DNA from 2 places in the Dissulfurirhabdus thermomarina genome. Region 1 is predicted to be linked to the other one. Evidence: riboswitches for the same ligand, from Rfam matches in the RefSeq annotation. Region 1 holds a riboswitch; the other holds the start of a gene.
The links. A riboswitch is a leader RNA that binds a small molecule or an ion and turns the genes downstream of it on or off. The one in region 1 is predicted to bind cobalamin.
Positions count from the first base shown of each region.

Region 2: linked by a shared signal. The riboswitch ahead of HCU62_RS06095 (ABC transporter substrate-binding protein) and the one ahead of HCU62_RS07865 (sirohydrochlorin cobaltochelatase) in region 1 are both predicted to bind cobalamin.

Region 1 is NZ_JAATWC010000006.1:16,744-22,031, reverse strand. It holds gene dtd (D-aminoacyl-tRNA deacylase) at 1-320, shown strand, start outside; gene HCU62_RS07885 (GatB/YqeY domain-containing protein) at 352-747, shown strand; gene HCU62_RS07880 (tRNA (cytidine(34)-2'-O)-methyltransferase) at 749-1,228, opposite strand; gene HCU62_RS07875 (Fur family transcriptional regulator) at 1,225-1,689, opposite strand; gene HCU62_RS11630 (transcriptional repressor) at 1,876-2,676, shown strand; cobalamin riboswitch at 2,745-2,871, shown strand; gene HCU62_RS07865 (sirohydrochlorin cobaltochelatase) at 3,041-3,994, shown strand; gene HCU62_RS07860 (carbohydrate porin) at 4,100-5,288, shown strand, end outside.
Region 2 is NZ_JAATWC010000004.1:28,258-33,545, forward strand. It holds gene recO (DNA repair protein RecO) at 1-443, shown strand, start outside; gene HCU62_RS06085 (LOG family protein) at 440-1,132, shown strand; gene cobI (precorrin-2 C(20)-methyltransferase) at 1,143-1,886, opposite strand; gene HCU62_RS06095 (ABC transporter substrate-binding protein) at 1,883-2,824, opposite strand; cobalamin riboswitch at 2,931-3,142, opposite strand; gene HCU62_RS06100 (DUF6178 family protein) at 3,160-4,953, opposite strand.

The sequences.
Region 1 (5,288 bases):
ACCTGGCGGAGAAGATCGTCTCCCTCCGGGCCTTCGAGGACGCGGAGGGGCGGATGAACCGCTCCGTGGCGGACATCGGCGGCGGCCTCCTCCTGGTCTCCCAGTTCACCCTGGCCGGCGACTGCCGGAAGGGGCGCCGGCCGTCGTTTGCCGGGGCGGCCCCGCCGGAGGAGGCGGAGCGGCTCTACCTCCGGGTGGCGGAGCTGGCCCGCGGGTTCGGGGTCCCCGTGGCCACGGGGCGGTTCCGGGCCCGGATGGCCGTCCGCCTCGTCAACGACGGGCCGGTGACGCTGCTCCTCGACAGCCGGAGGCGGTTCTAGCCGGCCGCGCGACCGAAGAAGGAGGCACGAGATGGCCATCGTGGACGACATCCGGGCCGCCATGAAGGCGGCCATGAAGGCGGGGGAGACGGAACGGCGGGACCACGCCCGCGTGGTGCTGGCCGAGTTCCAGCGACTGCCCACCAAGGAGGTGGACGACGCCCGGGCGGTGAAGATCCTCCGGGCCCTGGCGGCCTCCGAGCGGGAGATGCTCAAGGCCCGGGGCGAGGAGCGCTCCGGTTTCCTCGACTTCGTGGAGGAGTTTCTGCCCCGGATGATGGACGAGGCCGAGATCCGGGCCTGGATCGAGGCCAACGTCGACCTTTCGGCCTACCCCAACCGCCTCCAGGCCATGCGGCCCATCATGGAGGCCCTCTCGGGCCAGGCCGACGGCGCCCTGGTGAAGCGGGTCCTGTCCGGGATGTGACTCAGGCCCCGGCGGGGAAGCCCAGGCGCCGGTAGGCGTCGTAGACCACGATGCCCACCGCGGTGGCCAGGTTGAGGCTCCGGACCCGGCCCCAGATGGGAACGCGGAAGGTCCGCTCCCGGTGGGCCGAGAGCAGGTCGGCCGGAAGACCCGTGGCCTCCTTCCCGAAGACCAGGAAGGCACCGTCCGCCACCGGGGCCTCGGTGTAGGGCCGCCCGCCCCTGGCGGAGAAGAAGAGGTGGGGGCCCGGGGCGGTCACGCGGAAAAAGGCCGCCAGGCTCTCGTGTTCCCGGACCGCCACGTGGGGCCAGTAGTCGAGGCCCGCCCGCCGGAGGTGGCGGTCGTCGATCCGGAAGCCGAGGGGGTGGACCAGGTGGAGGACCGACCCCGTGGCGGCGCACAGCCGGGCGACGTTTCCGGTGTTGGGCGGGATCTCCGGTTCGACCAGGACGACGTTCAGGCGGGGGGCGGCGGGGTTCACGGCGCCGGCGTTCCGGTGCCGCTCCGGCGTCTTTGGCGCTCGCGGCAGGCCGGGCAGAGCCCCAGCACCTCCAGCTTGTGTCCCTGGACCCGGTAGCCGAAACGCTCCGCGAGCCGCCGCTCCACATCCTCGAGGGCCGGATCGGTGAATTCCTCGATGCGCCGGCACTGCGTGCACCGGAGGTGGCAGTGGTGGTCGTGCCCGTAGATGTGCTCGTAGTGCATGTGGCCGTCTTCGAAGAAGACCTCCTGGACGAGCCCGGCCTCGATGAGCAAGGGGAGCAGGCGGTAGATGGAGGCCTTGGAGACCCGGTGGCCCTTGCGCCGCATGCCGAGGTAGAGGGTCTCGACATCGAAGTGGTCGTGGGTGGCGAAGATCTCCCGGATGATCCGCTCCCGCTCCGGGGTGTAGCGGAGGCCCTTTCGGCGGATGAAGTCCCGGAAGATCTCGAGTTCGTCCATGGGGGTGCGGGCGCGGTGTTTGTTGAAAAAGGATCTCGATTGCTTTTTAGCAGGTGGGCTCCGGTGCGGTCAATACCGGTTTGAAGGCTCCCCTCGCCCTTGCGCGGGGCGGTGAATCTCCTTAAAGTGGGAATGGTTCGAAATATTCCTGAAACTCAATAGCGATAGTCACGGGAGGATGCGGCCATGGTGCCAGGCTGGCTTCGACACATGTTCCGCGGCGGCGGGGGGAGGGCGTGTCGTTCCGGCGGCGGCCCCGGCCGGCGGGACGGCAGCCTCCACGAGAACGAGCGGGAGGAATTCCTCCGCCTGCTCGGCGAGATGGGCGAGGACCTCTCCCGGGAGGGGCGCCTCGTGCTGGACCTCTTTCTCGACACCGAGGGGCATCTCGCGGCCGAGGAGGTGCAGGCCAGGCTGGCCGAGCGGGGCGTCCGGATCGATCTGGCCACGGTGACCTGCGCCCTGGAGCGCTTCTGCCGGTTCGGCATCGCCCAGAAGATCAAGCTCAACGGCAAGAAGGTCTACTACGAGCACCTCCACGTGGGCAGCCACCACGACCACCTCATGTGCACCCGGTGCGGGGCCGTGGAGGAGTTCTTCGAGCCCCGGCTCGAGGCCTGCCAGGAGGACGTGACCCGCCGCTACGCCTTCCTGCCCTTCCGGCACCGCCTGGTGATCTACGGCCTCTGCCGCCGGTGCGCCGCCGGCCTGGCGGCGGGTACGCTTCCCCTCCACGAGGCCGCCTGCGGCGAGAAGGTCCGGGTGGTGGGCTTCGCCGGGGGCGCCAACGTCCAGGGGCGGCTCGCGGCCATGGGGCTGTCCGTCGGCGACGAGGTGGAGGTGGTCAACAACGCCGGCCCGGTCATCGTGAGCCGCGGTGGCGTGCGGCTGGCCGTGGGGCTCGGTCTCGCCGAGAAGGTCCACGTCGCCCCGGCCCGGCCCGAGGTCCCCAGGGGTTCCGGTGCCGGGACCGGGCAGGGGGGTTGACCCACCGGCCCGGCCATGGTAACACCATTTGAAAATTCGTATGCCGCCTTCGGCCCTTCGGGGCCGCCGGGGAATCCGGTGCAAATCCGGAGCGGGCCCGCCACTGTGAGTGGGGACGACGGCCGCGGATGCCACTGTCCGGGTGAAGGGATGGGAAGGCGCGGCCGGTCGGGTGATCCACGAGCCAGGATACCCGGAAGCGGCCACGCGGCGGCGCCGGCGAGGCCCCCGGCGCCGCGGTGAGACACCTGGACGGCGCGAGCGGGCACGCCCCGGGTCCTGACGAGGGACTCGGGGTTTTTTCGTGCCAAGCGGGTCGGCCGGGTGGGGTCTCCCGGGGCCGGAGGAGAAAGGAGTCCACGAGATGAGGACCGCAAAGGGTATCTTGGCCATGGCGACGGCGGTGCTGCTCCTGGCCGCGGCGGGCGGGGCCGCCCGGGGGGAGACCGGCGGGGTGGTGCGTTTTCTCAAGCCCCGGTACGCGCCCGTCAAGCCCGCCATCGTGCTCGCCGCCTTCGGGACCAGCACCACGGCCCGAGCCACCTTCGACGTCCTGGACCGCCGGATCCGGGCGGCCTTTCCGGGCCACGAGGTCCGCTGGGCCTTCACCTCCCGGATCATCCGCGAGAAGGTGAACCGCCGGCGGGCGGACGCCGATCGGCTCAGGAGCCTCCCCGAGGTCCTCGCGGCCCTCCAGGCCGAGGGGGTCCGCCAGGTGGTGGTGCAGTCCATGCACGTCTTTCCGGGGGGTGAATACGTCCACATGCAGCGCCAGGCCCGGATGGAGGGGCTCCAGGTGGCCGTCGGGGAGCCGCTGCTCGCCACGTGGGAGGACGCGGCGCGGGTGTTCGCCGTGCTGGAGCGGGAGTTTCCGGCACCCGACGAGGGGTGCGTGGTCCTGGCCGGCCACGGGACGCCGAACACCTACTACGCCCCGTCCACGGCGGTCTACCTGGCCCTGGACCGCTGGATCCATGCCCGCTACCCCAACGTCTACCTCGGGAGCGTGGAGGGCGTTCCGGATCGGAAGGACGCCCTGGACCGCGCCAAGGCCCATCCCGGCCGGCGCGTCCGGATCGTCCCCTTCATGCTCGTCGCCGGCGACCACGTCATGAACGACATCATGGGAGAGGCCGCCGGGGAAGGAGAGGAAGCCTCCTGGGCCGAGGAACTTCGCCGGGCCGGGAAGGTCGTCGACTGTCCCACCGTGAAGCTGGGCGGGAAGGTCCTCTACAAGGGCCTCGGGCTCTACGACGTCACCGCCGAGATCCTCGTGGAACACATCCGGCAGGCGCTCCGGGACTTCCCCCGCTGGTAGGCGGCGGGCCCGGGGCTTGGCCGGATTCGGCGAAAACGGCGGCGCCACCCGCGCCGGAAGACCCGCGGGACCCCGTCCCGCGGGATGCAGGGAGGAAAGGGAGCGATGAGACGTGCAACGAGGGGAATCTTCTGGGCGGCGGCCGCGGTGCTGCTCGCCCTCGGGCCGGCGGTGGTCCGGGCCGCCACGGTGGACGAGCTTTCCCGGGACGTCCGGCGCCTCGAGGAGCGCAACCGTGAGTTGCTCGACCGGGTGGAAAGGCTGGAGCGGCGGGAGGCGCCCGCCGGAGACGCGGCGGAGGCGGGGCCCGCCTGGACGGACCGGATCCGCCTGAGCGGAGGCGTCACCACGGTGGTGCAGGCGACGGCCGGAAACGCCGACAACAACCCCGACGGCGGCAACCATGCCGACGGGACCTATACCCTGGACCTCGGGCTCGAGGCCGACCTCGACGGCCTCGGCACCGTCGTGGTGCACCTCGAGGGGGGCGACGGCGAGGGAGTCAACGACAACGTCCCTTCCTTCAGCGTCCCGAACTACGACGCCTACGCCACCCTGAACAACGCCAACCAGGCGGACCTCACCATCTCCGAGGCCTACTACGAGGCCCGGCTCCTCGGCGGCCGCCTCACCTTCGACGTCGGCAAGATGGACGTGAGCACCCTCTTCGACCAGAACGCGGCGGCCGGCGACGAGACCACCCAGTTCCTCTCCAACATCTTCGTGAAGAGCATGGGGCTCACCGTCCCGGAACCCGACGACTTCTACGCCCCGGCGGCCATGGTGGCCCTGGCCCCGGCGGATTTTCTGGAGTTCCGCCTCATCGGCGCCTCGGCCAACAACGAGCACGGCCACCTCTGGGAAGACATCTTCAGCAAGGGGTTCGTGGCGGCCCAGGCCGCCGTGAGCGCCGCCCCCTTCGGTCGCAAGGGCACCTACCGCCTCTACGGGTGGTGGGACGAGCGCCGCCACGTCAAGAACCGCCTCCTGCCGCTGGTCAACGCCGCCCCCACCCGGGCGGACCAGCGGGCGGACGAGCCCCTCTACGGCTGGGGGGTGAGCCTCGACCAGGAGCTGGCCGATGGCCTGGTGCTCTTCGCCCGCTACAGCCGGACCCTGGACGATCTCGCCGCCTGGGACGCCGATGCCGCCATGTGGGCGCCCATCCCCGTGGAGGAGGTCTATTCCGCGGGGCTGAGCCTCTCCGGCACCCCCTGGAACCGGCCCGGCGACGCCCTCGGCGTGGCCTGGGGCCAGGCGCTTCTCACCCGGGACTTCGCGCAATCCACCCGCA
Region 2 (5,288 bases), on a different contig from region 1:
GGCTCCTGGACGACCTCGTCCGGGCCCTGGCGGCCCCCGGCGCCGACCCGGCCCGCCTCTCCCTCTGGTTCCAGGCCAGGGTCCTCGCCCTGGCGGGCTACGGTCCCACGTGGGACCGGTGCCCCCGGTGCGGCCGGCCGGCCGCCGGGGTGGACCTCCCCTTCAGCCTCGAAGGCGGAGGGCCCGTCTGCTGCCGCCCCGGGGAGGACCCGGCCCTCCGGGTGAGCGCCGGCACCCTTCGGACCTTATCCCATCTGGCCGCCAAGCCGATGGAGAGACTGGACCGCCTGCGCATCTCGCCGGCCACCCTCGAGGAAGGCCTGCGACTGCTCCGGCGGCTCCATTGCCATCATCTCCAGCGGATGCCGGCCTCCTACCGGGTCTTGGCGGAGTTCGCCCGCCCGCCCGCCGGCCGGCCCGCCGGGAACGACGACGCACCATGAGCACCGAGCACGACAACCAGCAGAACCAGTACGTCCTGAACGGATTGAGCGCCACGGAGAGCTGGCGGCTCTTCCGGATCCTGGCGGAGTTCGTGGACGGTTTCGAGGCCCTCTGCCGGATCTACCCCGCGGTCTCCATCTTCGGCTCGGCCCGGGCCAAGCCCGACAGCACCTGCTACCAGACGGCGGAAACCATCGCGCGGGAGTTGGCCAAGGCGGGCTACTCGGTGGTCACCGGGGGCGGCCCCGGCGTCATGGAGGCCGCCAACAAGGGGGCCGCCGAGGCCGGGGGCCGCTCCATCGGCCTCAACATCCGGCTCCCCCACGAGCAGCGGCCCAACCCCTACGCCACCATGCACCTGGACTTCCGCTACTTCTTCGTGCGCAAGGTCATGCTGGTGAAGTACGCCGTGGCCTTCGTCTGCCTGCCGGGCGGATTCGGCACCCTGGACGAGTTCTTCGAGGCGGTCACCCTGGTCCAGACGCGGAAGATCAAGCCCTTCCCCATCATCCTCGTGGGCAGCGACTACTGGAAGGGCCTCCTGAAGTGGATGGAAACGGAGATGCGGGCGCGGGGCATGATCTCCCCGGGAGACCTGTCGCTCTTCCAGATCCTGGACGACCCCGGGCAGATCGTGGAGACCATCCGCCGGGAGGCCCCGAGGCAGGCCGAGTCCTGCCCCATCTAGCCCCGCCCCCTCAGGCCAGCGGCCACTCCCGCCGGCGCCGGTTCTTGGCGATGACCAGGGTATAGTAGGAATCGCTTCCGGCGGTCAGGGCATCGAGGCCCCGGTGCACCCGCTCCCCCGGGAGCCCGCACCGGCTCACCACCACCCCCTCGAGTTCGCTCCCCTCCCGGAGCGCCCGGGCGACCTCCTCGGCCCGCCGGTAGACCTTGAGGACCACGAGGTTGTCGGCCAGGGCCCGGAAGCGCTCCACCTGGGCCCCGCCCTTGGCGCCGGAGACGATCACCAGGGATTCCTCCCCCTCGGCCAGGGGCTCGCCGGCCTGGGCGGCGGCGGCCTGGTAGGAGGTGATCCCCGGCACCACCTCCGCCTCGAGACCCGGTGCCAGGGCCGAAAGGCGCCGCCACAGGTAGGTGAATGTGGAAAAGGTGCTGGGATCGCCCAGGGTGATGAAGGCGGCGTCGGCCGGGGCCTCGAGGACGCCGAGCACCCGGCGGGCGTTTTCGTCCCAGGCCGCCTCCACCTCGCGCCGGTTCCGGGTCATGGGAAAATGGAGCGGCACCACCCGGGCGGAGGGCGCCAGGTACGGCTCGGCGATCCGCCGGGCCAGGCTCTCGCCGTCCCCGTGAGCGCAGGCGCTGAAGACCACGTCCACCCGGCCCAGGACCCGGGCGGCCCGGACGGTGATGAGCTCGGGGTCGCCGGGGCCCACGCCCACCCCGTAGAAGCGGCCGTATCCCGCGGGGCCTGGGCTCACGGCGCCACCTCGGCCGCCCGGGGGTAGAGGAAGGCGTGGAGGAGCTCCACGGCCTGCACGGACCGGGGCCCCGGCCGCGAGAAGAGGGCCTCGTCCACCCGGAGGATCCGGCCGGCCCGGACCGCAGGCAGGAGGGCGAAGTTCGGCCGCCGCCGGGGATCCGACGGAGCCGGGTTCATGACCCCCTCCTGGATCACGTAGACGTCCGGCGCCGCGGCCAGCAGGAACTCGAGGTCGCACCGCACCAGGCGCTTGGGGACGCGGACCACGTTCCGCCCGCCCGCCTGCTCGATGACGGCGTCCACGATGCTCCGGGCCCCCGCGGCGATGAGGGAGGTCTCGTTGACCTCGAAGAAGACCTTCGGGCGCGGGGCGCCCCGGGGCACCAAGGCCCGGACCGCCTGGAGCCGCCGCTCCATGTCGGCCACCAGGCGCCGGGCGGCGGCCGGCCGGCCGGTGAGCACGCCGATGCGCCGGATGGTGGAGAAGAGGCCCTCGAAGTCGGCCGGGTTGAAGACGGCCGCCGGGATCCCCCGGGCCCGGAGCCGGGCCACGGTCACGGCGGCCTCGGCCCGGCCGCCGCCCTGGAGCACGAGGTCGGGCGCCAGCCCCAGGATCAGCTCGAGGTTGGGCCGCAGGTGGGTGCCGACCCGGGGCTTCGCCCGGACCGAGGGCGGGTAGGTCTCGCCCCGGGTGCAGCCGACCAAGGCCCCGTCGAGGCCGAGGGCGCAGACGATCTCGGTGAGCCCGCCGTAGAGGCACACGATGCGCCCGGCGGGCCGCTCGAGGACCACATCGGTGCCGAGGTCGTCCACCACCCGAACCGCCGCGGCGGACCCGGCCGCCGGGGCGAGCCCGGCCAGGCATGCCAGGCATGCCAGGCATGCCTGGACGCCCCACGGCAGGCGCCGTCTCCCCATGCGCAGCCACCGTCCCATGATCGTTCACCCCCAGGAACAAAAAAAGGGCCCTTGGTGCCCCGGCCAAGCGCCCGCGTTCTGTCCAGGCGGCCCCGTTCCGGGACCACGCGGAACGGAACCCATATGTCGGTTTCGGCTCCCCGGGGTCTCCTGGCTCGTGGATCGTCCTCCGGCTGCGCCTTCCCGCCCCGCCGGCCGGCCGGGCAGTGGCTCGAGGCAGCCTTCGTCCCCACATACAGTGGCGGGCCCGCTCCGGCTTCGCACCGGATTCCCCCGGGAAGCGGCCCGTCGGTCCGTCTGGAGCTCCATGGCGGACCAGAGATTCGAACAGTTACCGGAAAACGCCGTTCCTGTCAATCGGCCTCGAGGCCCACGAGGAGGGCGGTGACGAAGCGGCCGTCCGGGGCCGTCTCCCAGGCGAGGCCCTCCCAGTCCGAAGCGAGGCGGCCCATGGCCTCGGCCACCATCTCCGGGAGCGGGATCCCTTCCGGAACCGCCCCTCCGGCGGCGACCCGGAAGCGACCGGCCAGATCCGCCGCCAGCCCGGGTCGGAGACGCACCGGCCCCGCGGGCGCGGATTCGAACCAGGCCCGCCGCAGCTCGGCCAGCCGTTCCTCGGGCACGGGGCGGACCTCGGCGATGCCCTCCAGTTCCAGGACGGCCAGGGCGGTGAGGAGGCCCCGCGGCCAGGTCAGCTCCCGGAGCCCCGCCAGGTTCACCCCTGCGGCGGGCAGGACCTCCGGCCATCGGCGCCAGTGGGGGGAGAGGACCTCCGCGAGCCCGAACCAGGCCGCCGCTCGGTCGGAGGCCCGAGCGGCGGCGGAGACCTCGGCGAGGTCCTGGAAGGGGCGGTGCGTCCCGGCCCCGGCGTCGTAGTAGAGGGGCGGCGTGCGGAAGAGACCCGACACCGCCTGGGCCAGATCGTCCTCGAGGAGGCGCAATCCCTCCGGGAAGACCCCGGCCTGGTGCAGGCGCCGGACTCCCGCCACGGCCTCCCGGACCCGGGTGAGGGCCACGCGGATCACGTCCTCCACCGTGGCCGAGGCCAGGACCTCCGGGGGGGCCTGGCCCCAAGCCTCGGAGAGGATCTCGAGACCCAGGTTCACGTGGGCGGTGACGCGCCGCAGAGCCTCCTCCAGGGCGGCCGGGTCGTCGAGGTCCACGTCGTCCACCACGAGGAGCTTGTTGGCCGCCCATACCCACTCGTGGAGCACCCGCTCCATGGCCGGCGTACCGGCGATCCCCTCCACGGCCCGGCGCACCGCCTCCATGGGCCCGAGGTAGAGGGTGGGGACGAAGGACGGCACGGCGGGGGTCCCGGACGCCGCGGCCCGCGCCTCGAGGGCGGTCAGGCGGTGGACCCGGGCGGGAGACAGGCGCGCGTAGATGTCCAGGGCCTCGCCGTGCTCGGGCACGCCGAAGTCCACGAGGCGGGCAGCCCGCCACCGGTAGGCCGCCTCGAGGTTCTCCGTGGGGAGCCCCGAGACCAGCTCTTCCATCACCGCCCGGTAGGCGGGCGGGTCGAACTGGAGGAGCAGGTCCAGGTAACGGGCCAGGAGCGGCTGCCACTCCTGGCGGTGGAAGGCCACGAAGTAGAGGTCGTCCAGGGTGAAGGGCGGGAGCCGATCGCGGGCCTCCATGAAGTCCATGTCGTCCGGCCGGCGTTCCACGCGGGCGAAGAGGCGGAAAAGCGCCGCCAGCAGCTCCAGGTCCCGCGCCGCGATCCACCTCAGCCAGGCCGCCGCCGCATCCTCCCCGGCCTCCAGGAGGAGGATCAGCCAGGCCGCCACCTTCTCGGGCCGAAGCGTGTCCTTGTGCCACCAGTCGAGGTCGAAGATGAACTGGAGCTGGGCCGGGGCGGCCAGGCGCAGGAGCGGCAGCGCGTCCCTCGGCCCCACGGCCTTCACGGTCCAGAAGAACTCCTCCACCGGAAGGCCCGGGACCAGTTCCCCCGATCTGGCGGAGAGGAGGAGGAGTTCCTGCCGCCTCGACCAGGGAGCCAGCAACACCAGGCTGGCCTGGTCCTCCGGGGAGAGCGCGTTCATGAGCCGCTCCGCCTCGGCCGGGGGCAGCCGGAGGAGCCGCTCCGGATCCGCGGCAAGCCGTTCGAGGGTGGGCTCGGGAGAGGTCGAGGGAGAACGCGTCATGGTCGTCGGCCGCCGCCGGGTGCCGGGAAGGTCGGCCGGCGCGGGGCCTCCGGCCCCGGGTGTCTTTTCGTCAAGTTCCGGCCCCCCGGGGCCGATAGGTATGGAGAGAAACCGGTCATCGGACGCCCCGGCGCCGCGAAAGGAACATAACCATTCCACCCGTCGAGCACAACCTGGATCCGTGACGAAACCCGGCCACCATGATACCCTGATGGACCTCGACGAGCCGGAGACGAGGCTGCGCGCCCCGGTCCCGGCCATCCGGGCGGGATCGCCTCCCCTTAGTGCATTCGTGGAGACTCGTGGATAAAGACCGTCTGTCCACCGGGCCCGCC